2 regions of the Shewanella sp. LZH-2 genome follow, and region 2 is predicted to be linked to the other one. Evidence: predicted binding sites of a transcription regulator. Region 2 holds the regulator's gene; the other holds the start of a gene.
The links. Region 2 encodes sigma-54, which starts transcription at its own class of promoters, with help from an activator protein. Its sites were predicted from a motif close to GTTGGCACGNNNNTNGNNT; they were not measured.
Positions count from the first base shown of each region.

Region 1: JM642_RS13570 (BON domain-containing protein) is a predicted target of sigma-54. The motif match lies at 5,217-5,235, and genes of this name have one in related genera.

Region 1 is NZ_CP069350.1:3,064,949-3,072,245, forward strand. It holds gene JM642_RS13545 (DUF1328 domain-containing protein) at 539-715, shown strand; gene JM642_RS13550 (hypothetical protein) at 738-932, shown strand; gene JM642_RS13555 (diacylglycerol kinase family protein) at 1,087-2,784, shown strand; gene JM642_RS13560 (sigma-54 dependent transcriptional regulator) at 2,871-4,280, opposite strand; gene JM642_RS13565 (hypothetical protein) at 4,534-4,998, shown strand; gene JM642_RS13570 (BON domain-containing protein) at 5,270-5,818, shown strand; gene JM642_RS13575 (DUF3224 domain-containing protein) at 5,961-6,371, opposite strand; gene JM642_RS13580 (hypothetical protein) at 6,495-7,297, opposite strand, start outside.
Region 2 is NZ_CP069350.1:795,098-803,104, forward strand. It holds gene mgtE (magnesium transporter) at 1-824, opposite strand, end outside; gene JM642_RS03635 (HPr family phosphocarrier protein) at 1,014-1,289, opposite strand; gene rapZ (RNase adapter RapZ) at 1,276-2,130, opposite strand; gene ptsN (PTS IIA-like nitrogen regulatory protein PtsN) at 2,127-2,570, opposite strand; gene hpf (ribosome hibernation promoting factor) at 2,573-2,860, opposite strand; gene JM642_RS03655 (RNA polymerase factor sigma-54) at 2,889-4,364, opposite strand; gene lptB (LPS export ABC transporter ATP-binding protein) at 4,471-5,202, opposite strand; gene lptA (lipopolysaccharide transport periplasmic protein LptA) at 5,199-5,750, opposite strand; gene lptC (LPS export ABC transporter periplasmic protein LptC) at 5,737-6,297, opposite strand; gene kdsC (3-deoxy-manno-octulosonate-8-phosphatase KdsC) at 6,294-6,845, opposite strand; gene JM642_RS03680 (KpsF/GutQ family sugar-phosphate isomerase) at 6,845-7,822, opposite strand.

The DNA.
Region 1 (7,297 bases), 2.3 Mb from region 2:
AATTGAGTTAATTTAATTCAAGAATGGCATGTTTCGGACGAGATAAGTCATCCCGTAGTGCTTGGGTGGTACTCAGCAGTGATAGTTTTCGAACTAACACCAATAAGTAGCTATCAGCTAAGGTGAAAATTCTGGACAGAAAATATTACTACCCATTCTAAACCAACAACATCATACCCTCTCGGACTCCTCCAAAGCCATTATGCTGTTTCTCACAATTTTCTAATGGCAACTCTTACCGAATCGCAGGTAAAAATTGCCTATCTCGCTTATATCAGCAAATACTCCCGCCAATACGACATTTAAAAATTACACTAATAATCAGTAGATTAACCAAGAATTTCAAAGTTGGCATTAAGCTCGCAATATCTCCTTTGTGAGTTTATTGCGGGATTGAGTGATAACGGTATGTAAGACGCAACTTAGCACATTCAACTTACTTCACTAGCTCTCAACAACGAACTCCACTAGCTCACTCGACGTAAACATGCAGAGTGAGAGAAGACAGAAAAACCGAAATAAGACAAAGGAGGCGGCTATGTTAGGTTGGACCTTAATGTTTCTGGTTGTGGCCATTATCGCCGGACTGTTTGGATTTACGGGGATCGCTGGCGCCGCAGCGGGGATCGCAAAGATTATTTTCTTCCTATTTATTGTATTACTTGTGATTTCCCTGCTGGTCAATGCCCTTAAGGGCAAGGCACCACGCGCTTAAATTGGATAAAAGGAGAATCAATATGAAACCTATGACCATAATTACCAATGCATTTTTAGCCTTATTATTAACCTTTGGATTGTCAGCCTGTAGCGACAACCACGCCGAGGATGCAGGCGAAAAAATCGATGAAGCCATCACTGATACCGGCAATGCAATTGAAGATGCCTGTGAAGAACTGAAAGAAGGCGTTAAAGCGAAAGATACCCGCTGCTAAAACGGATGACAGCGAGTAGTGAGTCCCACAAACGAGCCGATCAGGATAACCACAGTTCAATTGAGTACCACCGAGCCACTTTATCGCGACAGTCATTGGTTACGATAAAGTGGGTTTCCCTGAGGCTCGCCGTTTATCGATGGAGGAGATGCCAATGCTGAGTAGGATCCACATTAAGTATTTCTACCTGTTCGGAGCGCTGTTATTTGGCTATTTCGCCGTAACGGGGCACTCCCCTATCCTCACCTTTATTTGGGCATGGAGCAGCCTATCCCTCGCCCTTGTCGGCTCGGCCTATTGGTTTAATCTCGCCAGTATTTTTAGAAAACGTCAGGATGGTTCCATCCCTTGGTATATTCGTTGGGGCTTTATTCCATTTTTACTAGGATGCCGACTCTATAATCTCTGGGCGCGGCGCAGCGATAGCGTGCCTTCAATGCAAGCCATTGATAAATATCTGTACTTGGGTAGCCGCTTAAGCGCTGCCGATTTACCTAAACTGAATCGTTATGGCATTACCGCCATTTTAGATGTCACCGCCGAATTCGACGGCCTCGATGTGTCCCTGTATGAGGAGCATATCGACTATCTGAATATCCCTATTCTTGACCACAGTGTGCCGACTAGCGCCCAATTAAATCAGGCGATTAACTGGTTACATCGCCAAGTGCGCGCCCAAAAGCGGGTATTAATCCACTGTGCGCTCGGCCGCGGGCGTTCCGTAATGGTGCTGGCCGCTTATCTTGTGTGCCGCCGCCCCGAGCTCAGCTTTGCCGAGGTGCTGCAACAGATTAAAAGCATTCGTAAAACCGCAGGGTTAAATCGCTGGCAACTTAAAGCGCTGGAGCAGATGTACACTCAAGGGGAAATCAAACTGCATAAGCGAGCCTGGATTATCGCCAATCCCGTCTCTGGCGCGGGTAAATGGCAGACCCATGGCGAACAAATTTGCACTGAACTGAAACGCTATTTTGAGGTGCAGTTAGCGCTCACCACGCCAGAGATTAGCGCCCAAACCCAAGCGAAAAAAGCCCGGCTTCAGGGCGCCGATATCATCATCGCTTGCGGGGGCGATGGCACAGTCACTGAGGTCGCTGCGGAGATTATCGACACCGATATCACCCTAGGCATTATCCCGTTAGGCACCACCAATGCCCTGTCACACGCCCTCTTTGGTTTAAGCAGTAAGCTGAATGCTGTCTCCCAAGCCCTTGATAATATTATCCAAGGCCAGATACAGACCATAGACACGGCGCGTTGCAATGAGCGACTGGTGTTGCTGCTGGTCGGCATTGGGTTTGAGCAGCAAATGATTGAGTCGGCGAGCCGCGAGCGTAAAAATGCTCTCGGCCAACTCGCCTACCTCGATGGTTTGTGGCGCGCGGTGAACACCAACACCAACCTCGAGTTGCAGCTAACTTTAGATGACCAAGCCCCAATGACAGTGCAAACCCACAGCCTAGTGGTTGCCAATGCCGCGCCTTTTACCAGCTTACTCGCCCAAGGTAAGGGCGAACCCAATATGACCGACGGCTTGTTGGATATCACTTGGTTAGATTCAAATAATGTGCCGAATGAACAGCTTATCAGTTTGGCTGAACTGGCTTTTACCGGCTGGATTAAAGAGGCCGCCAATAGCGACTCTGCAACCAAGGCCAACACAGGCAAAGTGAAACATGCCCACGCGAAAAAGGTGAAGATCAGCAGTCAGCCCCAATGCAAGTATGTGATTGATGGCGAGATTTGTGAGCCGGAGGAACTCAATATCGATATCCTGCCCGCCTCTTTGAAGGTGTTTGTGCCCTATCAAGCACAAAATGCTGAACCGCAGTCAGAATCAAAAATAAGCTAACACTTTTAGAATCAACTCTGAATCAGACTATGAATCAAAAGCTGAATCAATGCATTAGCTTATTTTCAGGCATTTTATGTAGGTTACTACTTGGCGACGCTATTGCTAACGGAATCTTCGCTAACGGCATCAACAACAGTTTGAGCGTCTGACTCCTGCTCATATTTACTGAGCTTGTTATAGAGGGTTTTAACGCTGATCCCAAGCTGCTCGGCGGTGTCGGTTTTATTACCCTGACTCGTTTCAAGCGCTTGGTAAATGGCGATTTTTTCCAGCTCCTCAAGGCGCATACCTTGGGGGATCACCACATTTTCCTCCGCAGCCGCCTCCTTATCCAAACTGAGCGTAAGCTGTAAATGCTCCGGGGTAATCTCATGGTCCGCCAGAATATAAGCGCGCTCGATAGCATGTTTTAACTCGCGCACATTCCCCGGCCAAGCGTGGGCCGCAATCGCCTCTAAACTTGAGGGCGAGAACACTTTGCTCTGTTTTTCCGCCGCATTGCGATAGGCCAGAAAATGCTTCGCAAGTCCGACTATATCTTCCCCGCGCTCCCGCAATGGCGGCACTTGAATAGGGAAATGCGCTAAGCGAAAGTACAAATCTTCCCGCAGTTGTCCTTGCTCAATCGCCACTAAAGGATCGCGGTTTGTCGCCGCCACAATACGCACATTGGCCTTGAGCACCTTAGGGCTGCCGACGGGACGATATTCATTATTTTCGAGCACTCTTAATAGCTTAACTTGATGCTCGATGGGCATTTCGGTGACTTCATCGAGGAATAAGGTGCCGCCTTCGGCCTGCTCAAATACCCCTTGGTGATCGCGAGTCGCGCCGGTGAAGGCGCCTTTAATATGGCCGAAGAGTTCACTATCGACCAATTCTGGGCTCAAGGCGCCACAGTTAATCGCAATATAGGGCTTATTCACCCGCGGGCTGGCTAAATGAATGGTATTGGCGACCAGTTCTTTACCCGCACCACTCTCACCGATAATCAACACATTGCTCTCGGCGGCCGACACGCGGCGGATAGTGCGGTACAAACGGTGCATAGGTAACGAGGAACCCACCAGCAAACCATATTGGTCTAACTCGCTAGCATAGGGACGAATGCGCGTCGAGGTATTGGCAACCAGATGCTGGGCAAAATCGGCTAAGGTTTCGCACAGCAAGGACATATCGATGGGCTTACGGAAATGGTAGCCCGCGTATTTGGACAAGAGTGTATCGAGGTGAGGATTCGGCAGGCCATCGGAGAGAAAAATAAACTCCACATCCGCAATGGCGCTGGACTCGAGTAAGGCTAAGTAATCTTCACGGCTAAGACGGGGCAGCTCAATGATCGCCACATCGATACGATTGGCCTCCAGCTGACTAATCCAAGATAAATCATCGCTACTGCGTAGCTTGTTGTAGGTCTGTGCGCCTTCGAGCTTCACTAATGCCTGCTCGGTTTCGACGTCCTGTAGATGATAGAAAAGCGTTGGTCGGATCATCTTGTGCCACTCCCTGTGAATAAGGAATCACTGTATGCCAGCTGTGAAACTTTAACAATCTTAACGGTAAGAGTTGCCGACAATAGTCGGCCTACTGGCGACAATGGATAAATATCATCAGTTAAATCAAACCATTAACTTATCATTAAAAAGTGAACGAAATATGCATAGAAGCTGAATGAAACTGATATTTCCATGAAAATGTGGGCAATCCGTGTCGGCGGAGCTGCCCAAACTACCACAGGAGGTCGTTATGACGTCTAATGTTGCGCAACATCAGACCGATCTGAGCGCCGATATTAAGCTGGTTAATGAGTTAATCGAGCTGACGCAAACCGGCGTGGATTTTTATACTCGGGCCAATACCACTGTCGATGACTACAGCCTAAAACGCATTTTTATTGCCCAAATCAACACATACCAAGGGATGCTGGCGCGATTTAGGCAACTGCTCGCCCAATCATTACAGTACATAGGCCCGCACTCGGTGCCGCCGTCGCAGACTCGGCCCTATGCCGATGTCGATGCTTTACTTATTAAACAGCAACTCGCCGATGCCCTCGTCGTACTCTGTGAGCTTGAGCGTCAGCGCCTTAACCACCTCAAACAGTTAATTAAAAAGGCCAATCACCCGAGGTTAATCAGCCAATTGGCCGAGGATATTGCCTGGCTACAAATCCATTTAGATACCTTACACCTGCGTAGCCAAGCCCTGTAAGGCAGCAATGCCAGCCAATAACGCGGCCAACTGAGCCGCGTTTTTGTTGCCTGCGATCTAGCGATTCTTAACGCCTATCTTGCTTAAGCCCAATCGCTTTATCACCCTCGGTAATATTTACATTTTGTCGGTAAAAAGCACCGAGCTTGCTTTTTGATTTAACAGTCGAAACGAGCCGAAAACAAATATAATCAATTTAAAATCAATAAGATAAAAATATTGGCACGATTCACGCTTTAGTCCCTTCGAGATAACAACGGAGGATATCATTATGAAAAACACGACAACTTTAGCCTTAACCACCTTACTTGTCGGTTCTATCAGCTTAAATGTGACCGCCGCACAGGATTGGAAAGACGATGCCAAAGATGCTTGGCTCGATGGCAAGGCCGAAACGACTTTGTTGCTTAATACTAACCTCAACTCCTTTGACATTATGACCGACGTGAAAAACGGCCATGTCACCTTAACCGGTAAAGTGGAAAGCAGTGTCGATAAGGCGCTCGCAGCGGAGCTGATCAAAAGCTTGGATGGGGTAAAAGGGGTTGAAAACAAATTAACCGTCATGAATGAAAACGAGAGCACCAGTGAGGTAGTGAAGACCTTAACCGACTCTAAGGTCGCAACGGTCGTAAAAACCCGCCTGTTGTTCTCGACCGACGTTTCGGGCACCCAAATTAATGTAGACGTTGCCGATGGCGTAGTGACCTTACAGGGTGAAGTGGCCAGCGATGCCGAGCGTCAATTAGCCCTGACCATTGCCAAAAATACCGATGATGTGAAAAAGGTCGTCGATAAGATCAAAGTCAAAACCTCATAATGATCTTAACATTCAGCCCTTGCTAATTCAGCTCTAGATACTCTTGATAACTCAACTGTTGGTATTAGTCACTCGGGCAAAAACCACAAAACCAGCTTCGGCTGGTTTTGTTTTATCGGCGCGATGTTATGTTAATCATGCCTTAGGCTTCCAGTTCAAGGCAGAAGCTAAATTCATAAAAATGTTGACCGTTTTCAATGCTTATCGCCATCGTACCATATAGCCCTGTGAGTTCACCCGCGCCAGAATGGGGAACGACCTCAAGGTGTAAGCGGTTTTGCCCATCGGTCATAATGCCAAAATGTTGCAGCACAAAACTGCCCTGTCTGCCGCACAGTTTACCCACGACTTGTTCAATCGCCACATAACCAGCAGAGCCTTTTACCGCGGTCATGGCACTGAGCATTTCGCCTTGGCTGCGGGCCTCTAGCTCACCATAAAAGGTTTTATCTAAAGTCATTCTGCCCAAGTTCACACCGCCCACACCTGTGGCATAGGCATTCTCGGGATTGAGCTTAACATCAAATTTGCCTGTGACTTTGGTCATTTCCATAACACGCTCCTTGTTTTAATTTTATGCTTTATGCCAAAACCTTCGCTTTCCGGCCGCTAGATGAAATAAATACCTCAGCCGCAGCTGAGGTAAAATTAACTTAGCATAAGCCCCGCTCTAAACCTAATGCAGCGCTTTGATTTCTGATTCACTGACACCGATTTCAAGGGTTTTAATTACAGTTGGCGGTGTTGTCATGGGTTGATCAGCCGCCCTCTCACGGTAAGTAACAGCTACTTTAAATGGGGATTCAAAGGGATAAACAGGTTCAATATTATCGACCTCAATACGATCGCCGATAAATACACTGCCTAAGTGCTGCACACGATTTTGGCCATAATCTAGGCTAAACAAGCCAAGATACCAGAACACACCTGAACCTTGGTTAGTCACAATAAATGGCGCCACAAAGGGCATGGTTTGCTGCTGTGGATCATCCTGTAATGGCGCATCACTTTGGGTATCAGGCTCTAAAGCGGGGTCAAAATTAAGCGGAGTAACTCGTAAATAATCTAATAACACTCGGCCTTTAGCCTCGCCATCCTGATAGTCCCCAATAGCAAACTCCGTTTGTTTAACGTTAATAAAGTGGGTTAACACTACGGCTTTGTGGCTGTCCGGTAAGCTCACTTCAAATTTATTAGCGGTATTTAAACTAAACAGCTTAAGCATCACTTCCGAGGCATTAGCAACGGGCTTGACTTCACTGGGTACCACAGATTCAAGCGCATCTTCACTGCTTAATAATTTGGCTTCTTGGGCTTTTGCCTTAGCATCAGCCTGCGCCATGGCCTCATCGTATTGCAACACTTGGCCATCTTCCATGACCATGTAAATATCATCATTGGTCATGTTAAAGCGATAAACTCCCACGGCAAGAATACTCAGCACTAGGACTGTCGCCGCGATGGTGACTTTAACAAACA
Region 2 (8,007 bases):
TCATCGTCCATCCCCGCCATTCCCATCATAGAGTGCTCGGCGTCTTCACGGATAACATCCACCACGTCATCGATGGTGATCCGGCCGAGCAACTTGCCCTCACTATCGACCACGGGCGCTGACACCCAGTCATGGCGTTCGAACAGTTGTGCCACTTCACTGTCGGACATGCCCACGGGAATGCTCTCGATATCGGTATCGATAATGCTGCTGATATGAGTATTGGGATCGCAGGTGAGCAGATCCGCAAGTTTGACCCCTCCAAGCACGCGATCGTGTTTATCCACCACGTATAAAGTATCGGTAGTGTCGGGCAGGTTGCCCCGTTGGCGCAGATAACGCAGTACCACATCGATATTGACATCGGGTCTTAAGGTTACTGTGTCGGTGTTCATTAAGCTGCCTGCGGTCTCATCGGGATAAGAGAGCGCTTGCTCGACTCGCTGACGGTTTTGCAGACTCATCGACTGTAATACTTGTTTATACACAGTATCTGGCAGGCTTCGCAGAATATACGCCAGATCGTCCGTATCCATGCTGGCGGTAGCCTTGGCGACTCGCTCAGGACTCATAGTGCTGATCAGCGGGTCTTTTAACTCTTCGCTGAGTTCATCGAGAATATCCCCGAGCTGATCTTGATCGACAAGTTGCCATAACACTTGCCGAGCTTTGGGAGGTGACGATTCTAAAATCAATGCGATATCTGACGGCGCCATATTTTGTAGCATTTGCCTGACATGCACAAACATACCACTGTTGAGGGCTTGACTCAGTTGGTCGAGACGGTGTTCGGCTTGTAAACTGTCTGAGGCTTCTACAGGCATGTTTCCTCCATGGCGGCGGTGGATGGGTTGGCGTTTAGCTATTGAGGACTTAAGCCAAAGCGCAGCAGTACATTGTAATTTAGCGCACGGGAGGGCGTCGAGTCACAAATGTGTTTTACTGGTATAAGGTGCTGAAATCAAAACCAAACAGGATACTGAATACCGGCAGGGATCATCGAGATGATACCATCAGCAGGCTTCGTCAAACTTAGCGTCGATAAGGGCACAAATGGCATTAAGTGCAGGCTCGGCATCCGGGCCTTCGGCGATGAGGGTGATGGTTTTACCCATGCCCGTCTCGAGCATGAGTAGACCCAATACACTGGCGGCAGAGGCCTGTTTTTCACCTTGGATCAGCGTAATGCTGGCATCAAACTCAGAGGCTAATACCACGAGCTTTGTGGCGGCACGGGCATGTAAGCCGAGTTTATTGCAGATGGTGACTTGGCGCTCAAGTTTTGGCATGGCTCAACTCTCGATGGCGCGCATTGACTTTATGTTTGCCATTACTAAAACGTTTAGCTAGTTGCTCGGCTACATAGACTGAGCGGTGTTGGCCACCTGTGCAACCAATCGCAATCGTCAGATAGCTACGATTATTGCGCTCTAAATGGGGCAACCAGGTTTCGAGCAAATTCTCGATTTGCCAGATGAACTTATTCACCAGTGGCTGGCGATTTAAAAACTCCGCTACGGGTTCATCTAAACCGGTGAGAGGTCTAAGTTCCGGTTCCCAATGGGGATTTGGCAAAAAGCGCACATCAAACATAAAGTCAGCTTCGGTCGGCATACCATGCTTAAAACCGAAGGACTCGAAGTTGATCACCAGTTCCTTATCGACACTGCCAAGGAGTATTTGCCGCACTTGGTCGCTGAGTTCATAGATATTCAGATTCGAGGTATCTATATAGTGATCCATCTGCTGTGACAGGGGCTCGAGCAATTTGCCTTCAAGCTTGATGGCTTCTTGCAGTGACACTCGGCTCTTCGATAAGGGATGTAAGCGCCGCGTTTCACTGTAGCGTTTGAGCAACACTTTATCGCTGGAGTTTAAGAAGAAGCTGGTGAGTTCAGTGCCCGTAGGCAGGCTGGCAAGCTGTTTAACCAGCACTTTGTCTTGCTCTGGTAAATTGCGCACGTCAACACTGATAGCAACGAGATCGTTACTGCCTTTGAGCTGTTCAAGCAAACTGCCAATCAAAGGCAAAGGCAAATTATCGACACAATAGTAGCCGAGATCTTCAAGCACTCTAAGTGCGACCGATTTGCCTGAGCCTGAACGCCCTGACACTATGACCAGTTTCATCCAATGATTACCTGATAGAGTTCCGTTTCATCATGCGTCTTGCGCAATTGTTTTAATATTTGCTTGTCACTGAGCTTTTCAGCCATGCATGACAAGGTACTTAGGTGCTGCTGACATTGGTCGGCAGGCACGAGTAGTGCAAATAAAATATCGACGGGTTGTTTATCGATAGCATCAAAGGCTATCGGCTCCTCACATTTTATCAATATCGCTATGGGTTGTGTTATATCGGTTAATCGACCATGTGGAATGGCGATACCGTTACCTATACCTGTGCTACCCATCTTTTCGCGCGCCACGAGGCTTTCGAAGATCTCTTGAGATGAGAGGGTGGGGTACTGGGCAGCGGCTAAGTCGCTGATGAGTTCCAGTACCTTTTTCTTACTGCCCGGAGTGGCGCAGGTTGTGCACTCCGGCCGCAGTATGGTACGAAGTTCCATTGCTAGTGTTTTGTTAACTTCTCTTTGTGTTTAATAACCTGACGATCAAGTTTATCAATCAGGACGTCTATGGCAGCATACATATCTGCATGCTCTGAAGTCGCGAAGACTTCACCACCGGTGAGGTTGATTCTCGCTTCGGCAATCTGTTGCATTTTCTCAACATTGAGCACAACGTGCACATTATTGATCTGTTCGAAATGACGTTCAAGTTTTGAAAACTTTTCCTCAACATATGCCCGTAACGATTCAGTAATCTCGATATGGTGTCCACTTAGGTTTATTTGCATAGAAACGTCCTCCGATACTCACAATAGGCTATAAACTTTTACGCTGATTGGAAGGGGGAATAAGCATCGCTTCTCGGTACTTCGCAATGGTTCTGCGCGCAACGTTAATTCCCTGTTCTGCCAGAAGTTGAGCCATCTTGCTGTCGCTTAATGGTTTTTTCTGGTTTTCCGCTGCAACCAGTTTCTTAATGAAAGCTCTGATTGCTGTGGATGAGCACTCACCGCCATCATCCGTCCCGACGTGGCTTGAGAAGAAATATTTTAGTTCAAAAAGTCCTTTTGGGGTATGCATGTATTTTTGTGTGGTCACCCGTGAAATGGTGGACTCATGCATCTCTACCGCCTCGGCGATATCGTTTAGGACCATAGGTTTCATGGCTTCTTCACCGTATTCGAAGAAACCCTGTTGGTATTGCACTATGCAGTTTGCCACCTTGAGCAGTGTTTCGTTACGGCTTTCAAGGCTTTTAATAAACCACTTGGCTTCTTGCAGATGGCCACGAATAAATTGGCTATCAGCTTGATTTTTTGAACTTCGGGCCATTGCTGCATATTGCTGATTTACGTTGATTTTTGGCATGCAGTCAGGGTTTAATTCGACCACCCAACGGCCGTTTTTCTTCGACACCGATACATCGGGGATCACATATTCTTCATCGACAGGGGTGATGAGTAAACCGGGACGAGGGTTCAAGGTTTGGATCAGCGCAATACTGTCCCTTAACTCGTCCTCTTTCAGTTTGGTCTTACGCATTAACAGCCTAAAGTCGCGAGCGGCGATCAGATCTAAATGATCTTTGATCAGCATGCGGGCGTTTTCGATGTGAGGGGTATCAGGCGAAAAATGAGATAGCTGGATCAGTAAACATTCGCTTAAATCCCTTGCCGCGACACCAACGGGGTCGAAGTGTTGAATACGCTTGAGCACGGCTTCAACTTCGTCGAGTTCAATCTCGGGATTGCCCATGGCTTCGAGGATATCTTCAGTGCTTTGAGTGAGATAACCTTGATCGTCGATGGCATCAATAATCGCGGTGGCAATGGCTAAATCGGTTTCAGAGAAGGGCGTGAGGTTTTTTTGCCATTCTAAATGTTCGTACAACCCCTCGCTAGTTTCCCCTTGGAAGGGCATGTCATCTTCACGGCTGGCGCCAGAACCTGAGTTTGGCGATGCGGTAAAGACTTCATCCCAAGTGGTATCCATGGGTAACTCTTCGGGCAGAGATTCTTTGGTCAGCGACTCGGCAATGTCCACGGTGGAATTATCTTGTTCCTGTGGCTGGGCAGTCGTTTCGCTAAAGTCGGTATCGGCGATATCTTGCTTACGTTCGCTAGGCGCGTCAAATTGCTCCTCTTCCAGCTCGAGAAGAGGATTAGAGTCTAAGGCTTGCTGGATTTCTTGTTGCAGTTCCAATGACGACAGTTGCAGCAGGCGAATGGCCTGCTGAAGTTGTGGCGTCATGGTTAACTGTTGACCCAGTTTGAGCTGGAGTGACGCTTTCATGTTACCGCTGATCCCTAGGTTATTATTGTGAGTTTAGGTCGCTTGATATCATATGGATGGAGCCTAGCGCTCTCAAATTCAAGGCTTATTAGCTTTGTTTTAGTAACTATAGCCTGAATTGTTCACCTAAGTACACAGCCCTAACTTGCTGATTGTCTAAGATCTCTGCGGGTGTGCCCTCGGCAATAAGATTACCGTGACTCACAATGTAAGCATGTTCACAGACGTCTAAGGTCTCGCGCACATTGTGGTCAGTGATCAGTACACCAAGGCCTCGGCTTTTAAGCTGCTCGATAATTTTCTTGATATCGATAACGGAGATCGGATCAACGCCCGCAAAGGGCTCATCAAGCAGAATAAACTTGGGGTTGGCCGCTAAGGCGCGGGCAATTTCGACGCGTCGACGTTCACCGCCCGATAAGGACATGCCTTGGCTGTCACGAATATGGGTGATATGGAACTCTTCTAGCAGTTGCTCTAGTGCTTCTTCGCGCTGGTCACTATTGAGCTCTTTACGGGTTTGCAGTACCGCCATGATGTTGTCGTGTACGGTTAATTTACGAAAGATACTCGCTTCCTGTGGTAGGTAACCAATACCTTTGCGGGCACGCAGATGCATAGGATCGGCGGTTAAATCATCATCGTCGATAAAGATATGGCCTTTATCGCTTTTAACTAAGCCCACGACCATGTAAAAGGTGGTGGTTTTACCCGCACCGTTAGGGCCGAGTAGACCGACGACTTGACCCGTTTTTACTGTCAGGCTGACATCTTTGACAACCTGGCGGCTTTTATAACTCTTGGCGAGATTCTGTGCTTTTAAGGTGATTTGGGTCATTTAGAATCCTGTTTTTTCACAGGTTTATCTGTTGGTGTATTTTTGAGTTCTTCCTGATAATTATCAGGTTGAATAATGGTAATTACGCGATCATCACCATTGCCGCTACTTTCGGCGATCAGTTTTTGCTGAATAATATCGTAACGAATTAAATTGCCTGTAACTTGACTACCCGCTTGGTCTAGGGTCGCTGTACCAGTTAGGGTCAACGTCCGAGTGGCCATTTCATAGCGAATCTCTTTGGCGCTAGCAGATGCAGGGCGGCCATCATCAAGGATTTGGCTGTAGGTTGCTGGATTTCCTGTAGCCAGTAAGACTTTACTATTTTCGCCTTCGACAGAAAATGCACGGAGTTGATCCGCATGGATTTTAATTGAGCCTTGAACAACTTCAACGGGGCCGAAGAAAATGATCTGATTGTTTTTAATGTCCGCAGTTTGACTGACGGCTTTAATTTTCACTTCTTGCTGTAAGTCACCGATCTTGGCGAAGGCATTCATGCTTATCATTAGCATTAGGCTGGCAAGTAATATGTTATTTTGCTTCATAGGTTCCTACTACCTGACTGGTCAATTGCACTTCCTGCGCGTTAAGGTCGGCATAAAGGCCTTGCCCTTGAATATTAAAATCTTTCCCTGTGACGTAAATGATGCGGTCAGAGGTCATTATCATTGTGTTGAGATCGAGTTCTAAAAAACTGGTGGACAAGGTTTGTATCGGTTCACCAGGGCTGATGGCATCGATAATAACATTATTTTCTAATACAACCTTGCCAGTATCTTTGTTGAGTCGACCTTGATCGGCTCTGATCTGCCATTTTGCTTTACCTTGGTCGGGATACACAAGATAGACAGGCTGAATAAAGTCGGTTTGGTTTTTAAGCTCATAGTGTTCCATGTGCTTTGCCGTGACGCGACTATTGACTTGTCCTTGCTCGTTAAACTCGATGCTGCGCAGATCTTCGATAATGTAGTCGGGTCGGTTTGAATCGTTCAGGCTGCTATCGGTATCGCCACCGCGTTTTTGTTGGACCTGCCAATACAGCACGAGTGCAGTACCAAAAAAAGCAATAATGGCGAGGGTCACACGACTCATATGCTCATCCCATGGGCTGAGGTAAATTTGTTTTGACTCAGAAGTAACAGATCTGTCAGCTCTCTGAGCGCACCATGACCACCATTTAACTGGGTCACAAAATGGGCGTGTTGGCGCACATAGGGATGTCCATCGGCGACACAGACGGCAAGACCGACGACATTCATCACTGGCAGGTCGACAATATCATCACCGATATAGGCAACTTCTTCTGGTGTGACATTGTAGAGCGACAGCAGTTCTTCATAGGGGACAAATTTATTATCCACACCTTGATAAATATGGGTTACACCGAGGGCCGTCATGCGGTTTTCAACAATTTTAGACTGGCGGCCTGTTATCACGGCCAGATTAAAGCCACTGGTCAATAATGAACGCACACCATAACCATCGCGGGTATGGAAGGCTTTGAGCTCTTCACCCGAGTTGCTTAAATAAATGCGGCCGTCAGAAAATACCCCGTCCACATCGCAGATCAGCAGTTTAATTTTTTGCGCTCTTTGCCACACATCATCGCTGATCGGGCCGTAAAATCCTTGCTGTGGCATTAAATGACTCCCGCTTTAACCATATCGAGCATATTGAGCGCACCGACAGGATGATTGTCTTTATCTATCACTATCAGGCCGTTGATATTTTTTGAGTCCATCACTTGCAGCGCCTGTGCTGCCAAGACGTTTTCAGTAATTGTGACACAGTTTCGCGTCATCACATCGGCGATAGGCGTGGTGCGTAGGTTGACTTGGGCATCGATAACGCGGCGTAGGTCGCCGTCGGTAAAAATACCCACGAGTTTGTTTTGTTCATCGATCACCGCCGTCATGCCTAGGCCCTTCTTGGATATTTCATACAGGGCATCGGTAATACAGATATCGTGTTTGACGAGTGGTAAGTCATCGCCGCTATGCATGACATTACTGACTTTTAACAGTAGCTTACGCCCTAGGGCACCGCCTGGGTGAGACATGGCAAAGTCTTCCCGAGTAAAGCCTTTGGCTTGCAGCAGCGCAATGGCCATCGCATCACCCATCACTAAGGTTGCGGTGGTGCTCGAGGTTGGCGCAAGCCCGAGCGGACAGGCTTCTTCAGGCACTTCAATACATAAATGAATTTTGGCCAAACGTGCCATCGTGGACTCTGGTTTGCCAGTCATAGCAATCACGGGAATGGCTTTACGTTGGATAACAGGCATCAGTGCGAGGATTTCGCTCGATTCACCCGAGTTCGAAATGGCGAGGATAATATCATTATCAGAGAGTACGCCTAAGTCGCCATGGCTGGCTTCGCCTGGATGCACAAAGAAGGCAGGGGTGCCAGTGCTGGCGAGGGTAGCAGAGATTTTATTACCAATATGGCCAGATTTCCCCATCCCCATCACGATGACTTTGCCGGTGCAGTTGAGGATTAACTCGCAGGCTTGGGCGAATTCAACGGAATCGACATATTGATAAAGATTGTCGAGGGCCGATTTTTCAATATCGATGACTTTACAGCCCCACTGGCGCAATTGTGATTGGTCTACCATGTCTATCTCTCTTCTTGCATTGTCTTTGTCGCCCCGTCTGGGATTGGAATAGCACAATTTGGTACGCGATAAAGATGATAAAATTAACGGCTTGTTACTTTGAGTCGCATGCTATTGTTTAAGCTCTGCGCCTAGGCATTAGGGCAGAATATATCGTTTAGCCATTGAATGCCTTGAGCAATATC